2 regions of the Xylanivirga thermophila genome follow, and region 2 is predicted to be linked to the other one. Evidence: a T-box and tRNA genes for the amino acid it is inferred to sense, from the RefSeq annotation. Region 2 holds a T-box; the other holds one or more tRNA genes.
The links. The T-box of region 2 lies ahead of proS (proline--tRNA ligase). A T-box ahead of a tRNA ligase gene usually reads a tRNA of that ligase, here a tRNA-Pro.

Region 1: it has a tRNA-Pro gene. The T-box ahead of proS (proline--tRNA ligase) is inferred to sense a tRNA for this amino acid. The anticodon was not compared.

The regions. Positions count from the first base shown of each region.
Region 1 covers NZ_RXHQ01000034.1:14,492-24,366, reverse strand. Annotated here, with positions in the region: gene EJN67_RS12030 (HlyD family efflux transporter periplasmic adaptor subunit) at 1-1,006, opposite strand, end outside; gene EJN67_RS12025 (ATP-binding protein) at 1,136-1,558, opposite strand; gene EJN67_RS12020 (sigma-70 family RNA polymerase sigma factor) at 1,638-2,399, opposite strand; gene EJN67_RS12015 (ATP-binding protein) at 2,392-2,820, opposite strand; gene EJN67_RS12010 (anti-sigma factor antagonist) at 2,810-3,511, opposite strand; tRNA gene EJN67_RS12005 (tRNA-Pro) at 3,697-3,773, shown strand; tRNA gene EJN67_RS12000 (tRNA-Glu) at 3,781-3,855, shown strand; tRNA gene EJN67_RS11995 (tRNA-Ile) at 3,864-3,940, shown strand; tRNA gene EJN67_RS11990 (tRNA-Asp) at 3,951-4,027, shown strand; tRNA gene EJN67_RS11985 (tRNA-Phe) at 4,033-4,108, shown strand; tRNA gene EJN67_RS11980 (tRNA-Tyr) at 4,142-4,226, shown strand; tRNA gene EJN67_RS11975 (tRNA-Leu) at 4,239-4,325, shown strand; gene EJN67_RS11970 (CheR family methyltransferase) at 4,370-5,152, opposite strand; gene EJN67_RS11965 (bifunctional 4-hydroxy-3-methylbut-2-enyl diphosphate reductase/30S ribosomal protein S1) at 5,339-7,339, opposite strand; gene EJN67_RS11960 (lysophospholipid acyltransferase family protein) at 7,423-8,001, opposite strand; gene cmk ((d)CMP kinase) at 8,012-8,620, opposite strand; partial or broken gene aroH (chorismate mutase) at 8,702-9,040, opposite strand; gene EJN67_RS11950 (HutP family protein) at 9,054-9,467, opposite strand; gene EJN67_RS11945 (histidine phosphatase family protein) at 9,577-9,875, opposite strand, start outside.
Region 2 covers NZ_RXHQ01000011.1:48,843-58,717, forward strand. Annotated here, with positions in the region: gene EJN67_RS06880 (ABC transporter substrate-binding protein) at 1-1,192, opposite strand, end outside; gene EJN67_RS06885 (asparaginase) at 1,519-2,517, opposite strand; gene EJN67_RS14015 (hypothetical protein) at 2,699-2,875, shown strand; gene EJN67_RS06890 (hypothetical protein) at 3,003-3,536, shown strand; gene EJN67_RS06895 (DUF4367 domain-containing protein) at 3,628-4,464, opposite strand; gene EJN67_RS06900 (RNA polymerase sigma factor) at 4,488-5,048, opposite strand; tRNA gene EJN67_RS06905 (tRNA-Ala) at 5,434-5,509, opposite strand; gene proS (proline--tRNA ligase) at 5,757-7,202, opposite strand; T-box leader at 7,249-7,462, opposite strand; gene EJN67_RS06915 (Spo0E family sporulation regulatory protein-aspartic acid phosphatase) at 7,503-7,679, opposite strand; gene EJN67_RS06920 (Gx transporter family protein) at 7,817-8,323, opposite strand; gene EJN67_RS06925 (NusG domain II-containing protein) at 8,335-8,733, opposite strand; gene EJN67_RS06930 (FAD:protein FMN transferase) at 8,730-9,791, opposite strand; gene EJN67_RS06935 (HD domain-containing protein) at 9,837-9,875, opposite strand, start outside.

The DNA of each region.
Region 1 (9,875 bases), on a different contig from region 2:
TTCTTACATTAATTACATTTTGTATATCATTCCCCAACTCCAATACCATAAGTTTCCCTTGTGTGTCTCCATCTACTAGTTTTACTATTTTAGCATTTGTATCTTTTACCGGTATCTCTGAAAAGCCTATTGAGACATCGTCATTTATTTTATAAAAAAAGGGGGATGAAGGTAATTCACATATAATATACCATTTATTAGTATCTACAATGCGAAAAAAAGGTTGGTTTGCTTTAGCCTGGTTCTGATTTTGACCCTGGTCTTTGGATGGAGCCTGATATTGTAGCAATTCCTGATAGCTTTCTGTTGTTATTTCATCTAAAGAATCAAAATTCAATATTTGTTCTAAACCATCGATATAAAAGCTGACCAACCCTGAGGCTGGAGATACTATATCTAGTTTCCAGTCTTTTATCTGCTCAGTCAATTTATTTTGTTCATCATACAAATTTTTTAGATATTCATCTGAATTGCCCTTTTTGTCAATTATTTCCTTTCGCTGTTCTAATAATAATCTCACATTTCTTTCTTTGTTGTCCATTTGTTTCATATTAGTATCTCTAATATTCTCTTGAATGTCATAGATAATATTATTTATATCTTCTTGTACCTTATCTAAATCTTTATCATTTATCTTATCTATAATATTTTGTTCCTGATAATTTATAATTTTTTCTTGTACATTATATAATTGATAAACTACTTCCTCTTGATAATTTGATTTATATATGGTAGCTAATACATCTCCGTTTTTTACCATTTGATTTTCATCTACATGGAATAGTACTTTTCCATATATTGGTGCAGTATGTATCTGTTCATTCCTAACTATAAGAGCATGACTTTTGTTTTCAGTAGTAATACTTCCATATTCTACAGACGCATATTCCGTGGGTCTAGATGATGATAAACCAAATAGCCAATAGATGCATATACCTATAATCGTAACAAAAACAAAAAAACGGGGTTTAATATTTCTTCTCCCTATTTTAAGACCTTTGGCCATAGCAAAAATCCTTCCGTCTATAAAATATTATCCTAACTCATAATTATTTATCTATATATTTCTCTATCATTTTCAAAAATCCTTTTAGAATTTTTGAAAATTAAAATTTATACATGACTAATTTATTAATTATCTTTTGATAGATTTACTGATACTTATCTTATTACCATTATTACCATCACAATCGAATTTAATAGTATCACATAAAGCCTTAATAATTTTAAGCCCTCGTCCACTTTCAGTAAATATATCCGTAGAATCTACATCACTTTGCATAATAGTATTATAGTCAAAACCGTTACCTTCGTCGCATATGCATATATTAATAGTATTACTATTCAATTCTTGAATAATAGCGGTTAAGGCTTTATCACATTTTCCGTTATTCCCATGAATAATGCCATTTGCTATCAATTCGTTAAGTATTAATAAAAATTCGTAGACTTCTTCTTCCTCTAGTTCATGCCAACACTTGATACATTCTATCATTTCATTGATTAAATTACGTATAACAACTGCATTACAACCTACAACCTTTTTATGAAATAGCATTTTCACCTATGGTACCTCCCGTTATTTATATCTCCAAGATATATTTAACCTATTGTATAAAAATAAAACATGGGTACCATCAACCTTTTCTAAGATAAGTTCGAAACTTTTCTAGTATTTTACGTTCCATTCTTGATATATACATTTGTGAAACTCCCATATCCTTAGCAATTGCTCGTTGGCTTCTTCCTTTATAAAAGCGTTCATATATAACTTTACGTTCAGTATCATCAAGGGTTTCCATTACCCTGGAAATAAAGTCCTTATTTTCGATATCTGAATAACTAGTTTCATCTTGTCCTATTACAGACATTAAATCGGTTTCCCCTTCATCATCTATATAATAGTCTAAAGATGCAATATTAGTAGAATGTCTAGATTCCATAAGTTCTAATACTTCTTCTACAGTGATATTTAAATATTCGGCAATTTCTTCAGGCTTGGGAGAACGAGATAATTTAAAAGATAAATGGCTAGTGGCTTCATCAAGTTTTTTAAGATATTCACTTTCTTTTCTAGGTAACCTTATTACCCTGCTTTTATCCCTAAAATAATTTTTTACTTCTCCTACAACGGTAGGAGTAGCAAAACTAGAAAATTTATATCCCCTATTTATGTCATAACGCTCTAATGCTTTTATCAATGCTAAAGAAGCCACTTGAAAAAGATCATCGTATTCTACTCCTCTATTTGAAAATTTTTTTGCTACAATCTCAGCTATATAAAGATATTTTTTTATAAGTTCATTTCTTAAGTTTATATCTCGAGTTTCACAATATTTCTGCAACAATTCATCTTCCTGTCTGTTTTGCAGTTTTTTTGCTTCATTCCCATCAATCATCACATGTTTGACCCCCACTTTTTTTATACATGGAGATGGAATAAATAATATCTCCTTTTTGATGAAAATTAACATCAGTTATAAGTGATGTTATTATATAGATTCCCAGCTCGTTTTGCTCATCATAGTTATTATAATCATTACCAACAATGTCATCTAAATCCTTTTCTATGCCGATTTCTATTTTAAGCCCTTCTCCAGTAGTATTAAAATTGACATTAAGCTGTTTTATATTTTTAGTTTGATTCATAAGGATATTGCACGATTCAGCTACTGCAACTTTTAAATCTTCTATTTCATCTACCCTTAAACCTGCCCTACATGCAACTGCTGATGTGGTTAAACGAACCACCATTACATATTCAGGTTTTGCAGGGATGTTTAATAATATACTATCCACCATCATCACCTCATTCTTCAATGGCAAAAATCTTGTCCAAACCTGTTATAGTAAAAATTTTAGCTATATAGGGTTTTAAATTTTTTATACGAATATCTCCCCCAAAATCCTTGACTCTTTTAAGTATGCTTATAAGGACGCCTAATCCAGTACTATCTATGTATCTAAGTTTTTCACAATCTAATACTATACTAGCATTTTTTTGATTGAGCATAGAAATTAAAGACTCTTTTAGTTGCGGTGCATTATATATGTCAATCTCTCCAGTTAGACAGACTTCCCATATACCGTTTATTTCATCATATTTTTTTTGTATATCCATATTTGTCACTCCCTTTATACAATAGTTTTGTATAAATTGTATAAGCCTTATTATATCAAATTTAGTCGAATAGAACAATGGATTTTGTACATTATCTAAATTTGAGCATATCTGTTTAGTAGCTGCCACATCCAATATACTACTAGCTATTTGTGCAGACATATATGGTGCTTTAAGTATAATTTTTATTTGTGCATTTGAAAATCCTTGATCTTGTAAGTTTTTAATATACATAAATATATCAATTTCCCTTTGAGTAAAATATCTATGATTTGACTTAGTACGTGGAATCTTTATTTCAAATTCTTTTTCATAAAATCTAATAACATATGGTTTGTAGCCGATGATTTGAGAAAATTGACTTATTGTATAATGCTTTAGATCTTTCATGTTATCTGCTCCTTTATATTGTATATATATTCCAATATATTGTAGTGTCATAATAGTTTTCCAATATTTTTTGACTATTATGCACCAAAAACGGTTTTTATAAAAAAAATTTCAAAATAGACTTGACAGTTTCAAAAAAATGATGTATATTAAACATCGTCGCCTGAACAATTCAGGTTGGTCGTCGGGGTGTAGCGCAGTTTGGTAGCGCACGTGCTTTGGGAGCATGGGGCCGGGGGTTCGAGTCCCTCCACCCCGACCATTAGTGTGACCCCTTGGTCAAGTGGTTAAGACATCGCCCTTTCACGGCGGTATCAGGGGTTCGAATCCCCTAGGGGTCACCATTTTTTTAGGGCCTTTAGCTCAGTTGGTTAGAGCAACCGGCTCATAACCGGTTGGTCCGGGGTTCGAGTCCCTGAAGGCCCACCATTTTTTATTTGGCCCGGTAGTTCAGCTGGTTAGAACGCTAGCCTGTCACGCTAGAGGTCGAGGGTTCGATCCCCTTCCGGGTCGCCAGTTTTGCCTCGGTAGCTCAGTCGGTAGAGCAGTGGACTGAAAATCCGCGTGTCGGTGGTTCGATTCCGCCCCGAGGCACCATTTTTTTGTTTTTATATATGAATTATTATATATGGAGGAGTTCCCGAGCGGCCAAAGGGGGCAGACTGTAAATCTGTTGGCGCAGCCTTCGATGGTTCGAATCCATCCTCCTCCACCAATTTTATATCATGCGAAAGTGGTGGAATTGGCAGACGCGCTAGATTCAGGTTCTAGTGGTAGCAATACCATGGGGGTTCGACTCCCCCCTTTCGCACCAATAAAAAGGTTTGACTTATAAGTCAAACCTTTTTATTGGATTACTCATATTTCATATGCTTTTTTATAAAAAAAAGATTGCACAGGTACAAAATTATAACGTTGAGGTAATATTATCTGTTCCGTACTTCCTACGAATAATATTCCTTCAGGATGGAGAGATTTATAAAATTTATTATAGATCTTAGATTTTGCTTCTTCTGTAAAGTATATAAGTACATTGCGACAGACTATCAAATGACAATTTTTTGGGTATTCATCCTTTAAAAGATCATGTTGTCTAAAGTCTACACATGTTTTTATACTATCATCTATGTAATATTCTGCTCCTTGTTTATGAAAGTATTTGACAATAAGCTCTTTGGGTAAGTTTTGTAAATTCTTTTCAATATATGAACCTTCTTTGGCTTTTTGGAGGATTGATGCATCTATATCGGTTGCAATAATTTTTATCTGATTCAAAGGTATAAATCTACTAAGAAGCATTGCAAGTGAATAAGGTTCCTCGCCTGTAGAACAGGCAGCACTCCAAATTTTGAGTTCATCATGTTTCTGCAAGAGATTAGGTAGAATATCTTTCTCTAAAGCTTCCCACTGTTTAGGATTTCTATAGAATTCTGATACATTGATGGTGATATAACTCATAAATTCATCGCGCAATTCCTTGTTCGCCACTAAAGCTTTAAAATAAGCATGGTAATTTTTGTATTCTGATCTAGCAATAAGTGCATCAATACGTCTTTTCATTTGGCGTTCTTTATAGCTAGATAAATCTATAGTAGTTAGCTTAAATATTGATTGAATAAAATCTAAATATGACCACTGCATTTATATATTCTCCTCACATATACTATGATATCTTATTAGTTTAACATATTTTTTAGATAAAAAAAAGCCGTGAACTTAATCACGACTTAATGTAAAGGGGGTCTCAATGTATTTTGTGAGGTCGTTATTATTGTGGGCTATTTTATGTTTTTTTATACATATAATAAAAAAACCACAACCTTTTTCTTAATGCTCTGGGAAGAATTCTCCTAATGAAACTTTCATTTCTTCTTTTTTATATTTTGAAGAGCTGTTATCATCGTGTTTTGAAGGTTGTATATTGTTATCCCCTTTTGCTTCTTTTATACTTAGACTTAATTTATGATCTTCAGGCTTTACATCTAATACTTTTGCATTTATTATATCGCCTACTTTTAATGCGTCTTCTACCTTATTAATTCGCTTGTTGGATATTTGTGATATATGAACAAGACCATCTACGCCAGGTTCTAATTCAACAAAAGCACCAAATGAAGTAATTCTTACTACCTTTCCTTCTACTATAGATCCTACAGGGTATTTATTATCTGCATTTTCCCAAGGTTGTGGCAATGTCTGCTTATAACCCAAGGAAATTCTACCTTTTTCCTTATCAAAAGACAACACTATAACCTCTACCTGTTGATTTTCACTGAGTACTTCACTGGGATGTTTTACATGTCCCCATGAAAGATCAGAGATATGAATAAGACCATCAATCCCGCCTATATCAACAAATACCCCAAAGTCGGTTATGCTTTTAACAGTACCGGTTATTTTTTCACCTTCTTTTAGTGAATTCCAAACAGCCTGACGTTTTGCTTCTTCTTCATCCTCTAAGATAATTCTTTGTGAGGCTACCAATCTATTGCGTCGTTTGTCCAGTTCTATTATTTTAAGTCTTAATTCTTTTCCAACAAAAGTGTTCAGATCTTCTACGTATTTTGTAGATAATTGGGAAGCGGGTACAAATGTTCTAATGCCATTAATACTAGCAATAACACCACCCTTTACTGCCTGAGTACATTTGCCTCGAAATTCAACTCCCGCTTCATAACCTTTTTGTATATCATTCCACACTTTTTGTTGTTGGATAGACTTGCAAGAAAGCAATACATTGCCTTCTCCATCGTTTATCTTTATTACCTCTACTTCTATCTCCTGACCTACTTTTATGATATCTTCTAAAGTTTGATTCTGTTCCAGGAATACTTCGTCAGCAGATATAATACCATCTGCCTTATATCCAATATTTACTATGGCTTCTTGAGGGTTAACGGATAAAACTACTCCTTTAACTATTTGACCATTTCTTAATGATACCATAGTCTTTTCAAAGTCCTCCATGGAAACTGTATTTTCTTGTGAATTTTGATTGTTAATTTGGTCCATCTTGTCAATTACCTCCTTGATAATCCAGTCAGGAGTAGAGGCACCTGCCGTAATGCCTATTACATCCCCCGACCTAATAAGTTTGTTATTTATTTCCTCTGCCGTTTCTATAGCAAAGGTTTTCTTACAATAATTTTTGCAAATAGAATATAGTTTTTTCGTATTTGAACTATTATGTCCTCCTATAACTAACATGACGTCAACTTTTTTTGCTAATTCTTTTGTTTCATTTTGACGTTTGAAAGTTGTATGACATATAGTATCAAATACTTTTAAATCAGATACTATATGTTTAAGTCTGGACAAGATATTATTCCATTTTTCATGTGTGATAGTGGTTTGAGCCACAACACATGCTTTATCAATGTGAGAAAGTCTATCCACATCATCATAACTGTTTAGAATATATGCTGCTCCATTACACCAGCCATTAATACCCTTAACTTCTGGATGCTCCCGTTCACCGATTATAATGATATCATAACCTTCTGTATAGTGTTCTTCTACTATTTGATGTATACGCTTGACAAACGGGCATGTGGCATCTATTATTTCTACTTCCTTATTCCTAAGCTCATCATATGCAAGTTTTCCTATACCATGGGATCTAATAATAACTGTACCATCTTCAATATTGTCAAGGCACTCTTCTACAATAACACCTTTTTGTTCAAGATCTGATACTACCTGAGGATTATGTATTATCGGTCCCAATGTATATATCGTTTTGCTTGGATTGAGATGTTCATAAACAGATTGTACAGCACGCTTGACACCAAAACAAAAGCCTGCATTGGTTGCTAAAATTATTTGCAAATACTTATCCTCCCTATAATAAAATTACTCTACTTGATAGAATTCTATATAAAACGCCATATTTCCTGCTTTTTAACACAAAATTATAGCATTTCTTTTAAAGCATTTTCCATTTGTGAAGACATATTATCCAAAAGTTCTTTACTGCTCTTTTGATGCTGGAATTCATCAAAATATATAGGTTGTCCAATTGTTACTGTAATACGCTTAAAAGGCTTATAGCCTCCTTTTATGGCAACAGGAACAACAGGTACTTTGGCTTTATGGGCAATGGATGCGATACCGTTAGCAAATGTTCCTAATTCGCTTCCTGATTTATTTCTAGTTCCTTCAGGAAAAATGCCTAGAATCTGCTGGTTTCTCAATATTTGTAATGATTTTTTTATAGACGCAATATCTGCTTGTCCTCTTTTTATTGGAAATGCTCCCAATCCCTTTAACACCCAACTTATTATGGGATTTTGAAATAATTCTGCTTTTGCCATAAAAGAAATGGGTCTTGGTAAGACAATTCCTAAGATAACGGGATCAAAATTAGAGGTATGATTTGAATATACGATGGCACCCCCCGTTGAAGGAAAACTTTCCTTATCTATAACACGGGGAGCAAACAAAAAATACACTACAATGGTCATTATAGCCTTAGCAATTCTGTAAAACACTAAATCACCCCTAACTATCAACAAAAATATGATTTAATATTTCATTTATTACCTGATTTATAGATTTATCGGTGGTATCTATAAGTATTGCATCGTCGGCCATTTTTAAAGGAGCAAATGTCCTTCTGCTATCACATTCATCTCTATTTTTAATGTCCAATATTATATCCTCTAGCTTTATATCATATCCATTATTATTAAGCTCCCGCCAACGCCTTTTGGCACGTTCTTCTAGGGATGCAGTAAGGAAAAACTTTTTATCCGCATTCGGGATTACAAAAGTCCCTATATCCCTGCCATCTATTACCACAGAATTTTTATCTGCTATATTGCGTTGTATTTCGACTAATTTTAATCTTACCTCAGGGATCACAGCCACATCAGATGCATATCTGGAAACTTGAGGTGTTCTTATAAGATTTGTAACATCATTGCCATCTAAAAATACTATCTGTTGTCCATTATCATACGATACATCTATATTAGTAGTGTTCAATTCAGATATAACTTCTTCCCTATGATGTTGCATATTTATACCTTTATTTATCATTTTAAGGCCTATGGCTCTATACATAGCTCCTGTATCCAGATACAACAAATCAAGGCGTTTTGCAACCATTTTTGCTATAGTACTTTTTCCAGCGCCAGCTGGACCATCTATAGCTATGGTTAATTTTTCTGGTCGTACAAGGTCCGGTCTTAGTAGTATAGCTCCTTCTTTATATACATGATAAATTTTAATTTTCTCAGGTACTTCAACATGCATAAGTACTCGGATACATTTGGGTAAGCTATCTATTACCTCCATCTCTTGACAACAAATAAGGGGGATAGACTTCATCCCTAAATCTCTAGCTGCCTTTGCTGGATAAGCAGATTTAATATCATTGGTAGCAGTAAACACAATACTTATTATTTGCCCAACAGAAATACCGTTTTTTTGTATTATTTCTGATAAAAGCTGCTTAGTCTTAAAAAAGATCTCATCTGGTAAATCTCTGTCTACAGTTATAGCGCCTCTAATAGCTTGAATATACATAAAACAATCTCCTTTATACAGCCCTATGACCTAGTCCTATTGCTACTTCATTAAGATGTAAAAGGCCTATGCCAAAGAATATAACAACACTTATATGCTCATTATATCTTGCAATGCCTATTTTACCACCAACGTTTAATCCTATAGCCTTAGGCATAATTTGAGAAATAGCTTCCCTTGCAGCTCCAGCAACAGCACCTTCTTCATTATGTGAATCTCTTATGACCCCTTCCCGTTTTGATGCTACTACACATCGTTCTATAATTTTTGTTACCGATGATATAAATTCACCACCATAATCCACAGCAGCTGCATGTATTCCTTCATTTAAAAATTGTTCTTTTAATAATCGTTCTTCTTCCCTATTTTTAGTTAAACTCATTTGAATAGCCGCTTTTGCTACATCTCTGCTACCTAGAGGTTCCACTTATTATTTTCCTCCTTAAAATTAAATTATTTATATCTCCATTATAATTCACACACAATAATAGTACAAGGTCTTTTTAGGGCTTCATACATAAATATAGCATATTTATTTACATATCTAAATGACAGGTATCATTTAATAGATCAATAGCTTTATTGTTCTCTAAAATACGTATTTTAGAGAGTGCTGTATTATCTTGTCTTAAAAGACGCATATATTCAACAGGTATATCCATTATTTGTGTAATCAATATCCTATTTGTCATTCCATGGGACACTAACAATATATCATCTTTTTCTGTTTGTATATCATTACTTATGGTATCTATAAATGTCAACACCCTATTTTTAACATCATCTATGCTTTCACCATTAGGAGGAGCAAAGCAATGATCTTTATACCACCTAT
Region 2 (9,875 bases):
ATGGACCGTTATATATAAGATTTTTAGCTTCTGCTGCATATTTGCCACCCTGTTCCTTGAAGAACTTCTCATTGCAGGGCATATAGGTATTAAATGCAGTCAATGTATCAAAGTATGGTGTAGGTAATTCAAGCTCTACTTCCAAAGTCTTGTCATCAACAGCTTTTACCCCTACTTCATCAGCAGTAGCTCCACCATTTGTATTATAGGATTCGGCATTCTTTATAGGATAAAGGATGTATGAGTATGGGGATGCCGTTTCAGGATCAAGTGCCCTTTTCCATGCATATTCAAAGTCATGGGCAGTTACAGGATCACCATTGCTCCATTTTGCATCATCCCTTATATTGAACGTCCATTTCATACCATCATCGGATACCTTCCAATCCTTAGCCATGCCTGGAGTAGGCTTATTATCCTTATCCATACGTATCAATCCCTCAAATACAGCATTCTGTATCTGGAAAGATGTGGCATCCTGAGAAAGTTGGGGATCTAACTGAGGTGGCTCTGAACTAAGATTTAAATTTATATCTTTTCTACCTTCTACCTCAGCCCAGTAAAGATCGAGATTGGCACCTATAAAACGTCTTACTTCATTCTTTACAGCAGGATTTTTGATATAATCCATATATCTAAAATATATAGGACCTATGGGCATATCTTCCATAAGTATTTTTTCTGCTTCGACCATTAAATCCATACGTTCATCATTGTCAGCACTATGTTTTGCCTTATCTATAAGCTCATCATATTTAGGATTGCTGTAAGCTGTCTGGTTCTGAGGTCCGTCAGTTACCCAAAGATCCATAAAAGTCATAGGGTCATTATAGTCTGGTCCCCAACCAGCAAGACATATCTCATAATCCATATCATTCATACGTTGTATACGATTCTGGAATGTCGTAGATTCTATCTCTACTTTTACTCCAAGATTCTTTTCCCACATCTGCTGATAAACCTGTGTATCACGCTTAGCCACATCACTATCATCAGTCAATATCTTTAATGTAGGCAATTTTGCTACTAACTCATCGTAATTTTCCTCAGTTTTTTCTGAGGAGTTATTATCCTCTGTTTTATTGTTTTGATCCTTTTGAGTATCATCTTGCTTGCCACAGCCAACCAATGCCAAACTCATGCACATGGTTAAAACCAACAGCAACGCCATGATTTTTGCACTTCGCTTCAAAATTTCTCTCCTCCTTGAAAATAATATATTGTTTCTATAATTTATTTTATTATGAAAGTTAGCAGATAATACGTTATTTTGCATATTACAAAAAGCTGTCTTTCATAATTATTGTTTATTATACCATGATATTTTATATTCTTCAAACTTTTTTAATCAATTTTTTTGTTTGTTTTCCAAGTCAAATATATTGTACACAAGTCTCAATATATAGAACGTCATTTTGCATAAACTTTCATCAAAATGAAATAATTTTTTCTATTAGTTTCATAATTAATTTCAGAAAAAAAAGTCCAGGTATTTATACCCAGACTTTTCTATATATACTATATTCGAAATACAGCTTCTTTACGTCCTACCACTATATTATTATCATTTTTTATATCAGTAGGAAAGACATTATAAAGTCTAGATATTGTTTTTTTATTGTCATATCCAATCTGTTCCAATATAGAAGCCACAATTATACCCCAATTGTTTTCAGTACCATCCATAACCTTAAGAGCAATCCCTAGCTTTTCTTTTTTAAGTCCAAAACAATATACTCCTTGTGCACCGCCCTTTGCTACTATATTGTCATCCATAAGAAGATTGGAGCAGATGGTACCAGTACCGCCTATCATCTCACTATTTTCATTCATAAGTTTGGTTAATCTTATAACTGCCATCCTTATTTCATCATCTTTTATAAGTTCGGGACATGCCATTCTTAGAAATGCCTTAGCAAGGTTATAAAGTGGCATGGCAAATACAGGTACTCCGCATCCGTCCACCCCTATTTTTACCTCATCCTTATCGTATTCAGCCATATATGCTACATGCCTTAAAATCTCTTGCTGTGCTGGATGATCGATTTTCCAATATCCCTCTGTTTCATATCCCATTCCTTTAGATAATGTAAGTATACCCAAATGCTTTCCAGAACAATTATGATACACTCTTCTTGCCGGTTTATTTGCCTTTAAAAGCGCCTCCCTAGCCTTTACATTTATCGGATATGTTGGGAGCATTATAAGGTCATCTTCTGTAATGTTCAATTTAGCAATTATAGACTCTATAGCTGCTATATGAAATGGTTCACCCCAGTGAGAAGCTGCCAATATGGTTGTCTCTTTATCCGTATATCCATACTTTTTATCAAAACCATATTTTATAACAGGTATAGCTTGTAACGGCTTTGCACTCGACCTCATATAGGTAATATGCTGATTGTCTCCTACATCATATTTAATCTTTCCATTGTAATCTATTATACATATATGACCAGGATGTACGTTTTCCAAAACATTTCCCCTATAATCTTTAACCAATACATCTCCCATCATGATAATAAAACCTCCCCACAGTTATAATAAAGGTATTTTCATAATTGTATATCGTTTTATGCATGAAAGTCAACGACTTATGAATTGTATGCTTTTTGTGAATTTTTTGTAATTTAAGAAATAATATATCAACATATAAAACATAATATACTGCAATAATAATTATAGGAGGTTGATATATATGAAGAATAAAAAGAAAAACTCCCGTTTAAATAATATTATGTATGAATTTGGGGATATGATGGGTATCGGTACAACAAATAAAAAAAGAAATAACAAAATGAACATAGCAGTCCCTGTAATGACTGGTATAGTTAGTACCCTAGCAGTAGGACGAATGATAAAAAAATCTAAATAAATCCTTTTTAAAGCCGGATAGTTCCGGCTTTTATTTTTTTGCATTTTTATTTTCAAAATATTTGAAACCTTTTTGTATTATTTTGTATCTAATAGATAGAATAAATAAATTTTAGGAGGTTTTACATATGAAAAAAATCAAATCAATCATCAGTATTACATTAATGTTTAGCCTTATGTTCTGCTTTCAACTAACTGCCTTGGCCGATGGGGAAACAGCAACTTATTCTACTATCCCTACAGAGGGTATACCTTCACCCTACCCCGATTTTGGACAAGACTACCACTATAGGGAAGTACCACCAAACCGTAACAATAGCTTATCTGGAACTACAGCAAAAGAACCAGGGTATCTAGGAGTATGGGGATGTGAAATAGGCAAGAGCTCCAGCACAAGGCTTAAAGGATATGGAGAAAGCGTTGCCAGCAACTATGTAGATATTGTAGGATTTACACTCACATTTCAAAAATGGGAAAATGGAAGATGGGCCAACCTTAAAACCTTTGAATATGAAAGGTTCAATTACATGAAAGCCGATAACTATTTCTTTTTGGATGCAAAACCTGGATATTATTACAGGACTACCAGTGTAAATTATGTTAAGGATATGGGAATATCAGACTATAAGAGTGCAGTATCAAATTATATTTTTTTTAATTAGACTAAATAGGCACATAATCGATATGCTCGCCTTATAGCAGACAGTTAAAATAATAAAACTGCTTACATAGGTGGGGCATATCACAAAGTGCCTATTTTAACCCTTTTATTGTTTTTATTATTTCCTCATCTTCTAATGAATATACCGATATTTCATATTTAAAACCATCTTCATACCATTTTGCATATGAAAATTGTCCTTGACCACTAACTATAATTACATCCGTTCCTCTAAGTTTAATGGATTCAAGACCTGCCCTGCTAGAATCGGCATTTGTTATGGAATCTACATCAGTTGCATTTGAATGCTGAGATATGGTAAAATACTCATCTCTATTTTTATAAACCTGTTCAACAACATTAATACCATCCACGAACCTTCTCCAGCTTATTCCCTTAAGCTTATAACCATTGGGTAAATACGTTGGATATAACACCTTAAATGGAATCTCCTTTTTTGCCTGCTCCAATGTCATATTTTCCTTTGAAATGGATGAATCGTCGCTGCTGCATTGCGTTTTGGAACCCTCTATTTCATCTTTATCATCCACATTTGATTGATGTACAAAATAAACACCATCTTTAAGTTCCGTAAACGTCTTTATAATATCAAACCTAAAAGCCTGACCCTTTGAAGTATCAAAATATATGGACAGACCAAATGCAATTATAAATATACTCGCTGCAATACCTATTTTAGATACTACACTTTTTAATCTTTTACGTTTTGCCTTTTTCCCTAAAATCACCCTATAGTCTATCACTTTTGATTCTCTATTTATATCTTGCTCAAAATTGTCTAACATCTCACTCATATCAGGCACTTCTATATCTCCCAGGTCCTTTATGTCTTGCCAATTATTGGCAAACACATCCTCTAAAAGCTCATCCAACACATCCTTGCTGACTTTTTTACGCCTGTCAAACATATTATTAAAACCTCCCAACCATCTTAATGAACTTTAACATCCTGATCCTGGGACATATAGGATGCAAGCTCCTTATATATTATATTTTTAAGCCTTCTATGCCACGTTTTTACCGTATTTATATTAGTATTCAAAATTTCCGATATCTCCGCTAAGGTTAACCCATTACCATACTTCAGTATGGCCACATCCCTGTATTTTGCATCCATATTATTTATTATCTCTATAAGCTTATCATTTAATTCTTTTCTTATTACCACATCATGTGGGATATTAAAATCGGTATTTTCGTTCATATAGACTATAAAATCTTCGCTATCAGTAGGCAATTCTCTGTTATACAAGCGTAAAACTTTTATGCTCTCCCTCTTCGCTATCGTAAATATCCATGATTTGAATTTATTGTCATCTCGTACGTCAAATATGTAAATATACGCATTCAAAAATGTATTCTGCATGGCATCCTCTGCCAGTTCCTTATTTCTCACTATTGAATAAATAAACCTATATAATTCACCATATATTGGTTCAATGCATTTTTCAAATAGCATTGCTTTTTCCCGATTGTCCTCTATCTTCTGCATATAGTTCTTCCTCTCCCCTGGCGAATTACCTACCTCCAATATAAATATTATACCATATATAATAATCAAATGTAATTTATAGATACGAAAAAATATGTATTATCAAACCTGTGATCCCTTGAACGCCATTCAAAAAGCAAAAATCAAAATACAACATATTCATTAGTAATCTACTAATGTTATCATGAAAAGAAAATATAAAAAATTATTTGTACAGCCTTTTAAGAAAAAAATAATATCCAAAATAAAAACACTTATATATAAGCCCTTATTCGCTAGATACATATAAGTGTTTTTTAGTACTATTCTTTGCCTATGTATTAATTATAAACATAATTAGATTTACTGTGTTGAATTCGAGCAGTGTTAGACTTTGAATCCTATTTGGTGGAGATAAGGGGAGTCGAACCCCTGACCTCTTGAATGCCATTCAAGCGCTCTCCCAACTGAGCTATATCCCCATGACAAACATTATTATAACTAAAATATTTTGATTTGTAAAGGGGTAATTTAAAAAGGTGGAAATAAAGTCATAGTTGAATAAAGGCAATGTCAATAGAAAAGACACAATTCAAATTAAACAATGCCTGGTTATACACCAAAGGCAGACAACAATCTGCTGTCTGCCTTCCCTGAAACCTCACAGTTAAATTTGTGTCCCTATGGATATGCGCCTAAAACCGCACCTTTTATTTATTTACCTGTTAATCAATATGCCTTTGCAAAATATACCATATGCTTAGCCTCTTGTCCACAGCAAACACATTTATCACCTAAATGTTCCTGCTTAAAGGGCATACACCTAGTAGTAGCACCAGTAGCATCTTTTATAGCATCCTCGCACTCCCGCCTGCCGCACCACATGGCCTTTACAAAACCTTTCTTGTTTTCCAAAGCTTCTTTAAACTCATCCATATTACCAGCTGCATAGGTATGCTCATCTCTCATGGATAATGCCTTTTCATATATACCATCATTTATACTATCCAACATATTTATTACGGTGTCAGAAATATCTTCCATCGATGCCCCTATCTTCTCAAGGCTATCCCTTCTAACCAGCACTACTTGATTATTTTTTATATCCCTTGGCCCAATTTCAAGCCGTATGGGAACACCTTTTAATTCCCATTCATTAAATTTCCATCCCGGACTTTGAGTATCCCGGTCGTCGAGTTCTACCCTAAGACCTGCCTTTTTAAGCTCGTCATACAATTCCCGTGCCTTTTCTAGCACACCTTCTTTATGCATGGCAACAGGCACTATTACCACCTGTATGGGAGCCACTTTAGGCGGGAGAACCAATCCTCGTTCATCACCATGTACCATTATTATGCCGCCTATTAACCTCGTAGATACCCCCCAGGAGGTTTGCCATACATACTTAAGCTGACCATCCTTATCTAAATATTGAATATCAAATACCTTAGCAAAATGTTGTCCCAAATTGTGTGAAGTTCCTGCCTGAAGGGCTTTTCCATCCTGCATAAGTGCTTCCATGGTGTAAGTACTTAGTGCACCTGCAAACTTCTCCTTTTCTGTCTTTTGACCAGTAATCATAGGTATTGCTAAGACATTTTTTGCAAACTCATCATATACATCAAGCATTTTTAGAGTCTCTTCTTGAGCCTCTTCATAGCTAGCATGCACTGTATGACCTTCCTGCCATAAAAATTCAGATGTCCTCAAAAAGGGTCTAGTGGATTTTTCCCACCTTACTACACTGCACCACTGGTTATACAAAAGTGGTAAATCCCTATAGGATTGAACCCATTTCGAGTACATTGCGCATATTATGGTTTCAGATGTAGGACGCACTACCAATCTTTCAGCCAGTTCTTCATCTCCCCCATGGGTCACCCATGCTACTTCAGGTGCAAACCCCTCCACATGCTCCTCTTCCTTTTTTAACAAGCTTTCCGGTATAAACAATGGAAAATAGGCATTTTTATGCCCTGTTGCCTTAAATCTCTCATCCAATTCTCTCTGAATGTTTTCCCAAATTGCATAGCCATATGGCTTAATTACCATACACCCCTTAACTGGAGAATAATCAACCAGATCCGCCTTCATTATCACATCCGTATACCATTGTGAAAAATCCTCTTCTCGAGGGGTAATATGGGCTACAAATTCCTGTTTTTTTTGTGCCATATAAAAAACTCCTTTCAAATCTATATAAAAAAACTCCTATCCTTAATCAAAGGACGGAGTTCCCCCGCGGTACCACCTTTATTGACTATATTAAATATATAATAAGTCCTCTCAATTGAATAACGGTCAACCTAAATACCGGCAAGGTATACTTATATTCCACCTTGCTGCTCCAGGGCGGGTTGGGGATACTTTAGGATCTTTCAGCCTAAGGATCCTATCTCTTAATCTTCCCTACTATTCCCTTTCATTACATTTAAGATAGTATATCCTGAAACACATTTTATCATCAATAATCTATCATTGCAACACATCATTATTATTTTTCAGCTGCAATTCATAGTAATCCACAATCAACTCATCAAGGAGTTGGCTTACCCACAGAATATACCTATCGTCCAGTTGCTGATCCACCGCATCATTCAGATACTTCCTAATATTCTCTATATTGTCCTGTATTTTTTGCATTTCCTTCATGTTGGTATCCCCCTGCTACATAGTATGCTATATTTTTATAATATATATAGCTAGCACAGCCCATATATTTATGTGCCTTATCTATTATACGCCATATTTTCGTTTTTTCCTGCTTTCTTTCTAAAAATTTAATATATTTAATGATTAGTTAAAAATTTTGGCAAAAACTGTAGGATATAAATAGACACAAGACCTATAAAAAACCCAGTTATAACAGAAACCGATGCTAAAATAGGGATATATGTAAAAAATATCCCTATAGTCCCAAATACTACAGAAGCAACTAAAAGCTGTCCTACATTATGAAATAAAGCTCCGGCAACACTTATTGCAATTAAGCTAAAATACTTCCCAAAGTACCTGTATAGTGTCCATATAACTATACAACTTAAGATACCTCCCGTCAGACTATATAGTATTGACATGGGATTACCTGCCAATAACGAGCCTAATACACACCTTATAATTACCACTAGAAGCGCCTCTCCAAACCCAAATAACGCTATAGTAACCATAGTCATAATATTGGCTAATCCAAGTTTTATTCCGGGAATCAATACAGGTAAAAAGCTCTCTATATAATGAATTACAATGGCTTGTGCAGTTATAAGGCTTAAAACCACCATCTTTTTTGTATTATTCATAACACCATTCCCTACTTTACTATATCGTCAACACCATTATTGCTCACATTAGTTCCCTCTATCTTTACCACCATTTTGTGTGGCAGGCATACTATAACCTGACCAGGGTCTTGTATCCAGCCTTCATGTATACATATCTTATCGGGACAATTAGCGTCTATAATACTTACCCCTTTATCATCTATTCGGATTACATTATATCCACCATTGCCTGTCTCTATGGTAAATTCTTTCCCAATAGTATCTACTGACATTGGAATCTTCTCTATTATCCTGCCATCTACTTCAACAATAACCTGCCTTTCATACTCACCCCTTGCCAACCACTTAGCACCAAATATCCCTATGAGAATAAATAATAATACCACACAATATATAAAAATATCCCCTATCTTAAACAATTGCTTCATTTTTTATATCCATACTCTCTATCTGTTATGTTAATTGGCACTGAGAATTTTTTTGACAAGGTTACCTTTTTATCAGTAGATACCAATAATGCATCTACCCCTTCCAATTCATCTATAATATTAAACCCTTCATAACCCATTACAAAAAGGCAGGTAGACAATGCATCGGCATCTATAGATAATGGCGATATAACAGTAGTTGCTATTATACCTTTATCAGCAGGATAACCAGTCTTTGGATCAAATATATGATGGTATCTCTTACCTGTCTCTTCATATATCTTTACCATATATCTTTGATAATCTCCAGAGCTTACAACTGCGCTATCTGAAACCTCCAATACTGCAAAGTATCCTTCATTATCCTTACTGGTTCTGGGATTTTGGACACCTATATTCCATTTAGAGCCATCCACCTTATTACCTATGGCCATAATATTACCACCTAAATTTATCAATGCATGTTCTATACCATATTTTTTAAATATCCTTGTCACCTCATCAGCTGCATATCCTTTTGCTATGGCGCCAAGGTCTATTCCCATACCCTTTTCCATAAGGTATACACTATTTTTGTCCCTATCAACTACTATCTTCTTATAATCTACATATTTTAAAGCCCCCTGTATTTCCTCAGCTGAGGGAACACGTGGATGTTCTGATTTTATATCCCACAGTTTTATAAGCGGGTATATGGTAATATCAAACATACCATTACTCATGCTACAATATTCAAGCGCCTTATCCAATACATATAGTGTGTCCTTATGAACAGTCACAGGAGCCTTACCTGCATTTTTATTTATCTTACTTATATCACTGTCATCTATGGTAGTACTCATATGCTCCTCGATCTCTTGTATACGATATATGGCTTCATCAATTGCCTTATCTACATTTTTCCCTCCATAGGCAGTAAGGGTTATTATGGTATCAAGGGCAAATGCCTCCCTTTTATGTTCATCATACTTATTTGCACTGCAACCCGATATACATATGCAACATATCAAAACTACTATGGTGATTATTTCCTTTTGTCTAGCTTTATGGTGTGCCAATTTCAAACGTCTCCATTCCATAAAATACTTCAGACATAATCTTTACTACTTACCTTCATGTTTTAGATAACCCTTTTCAACTGA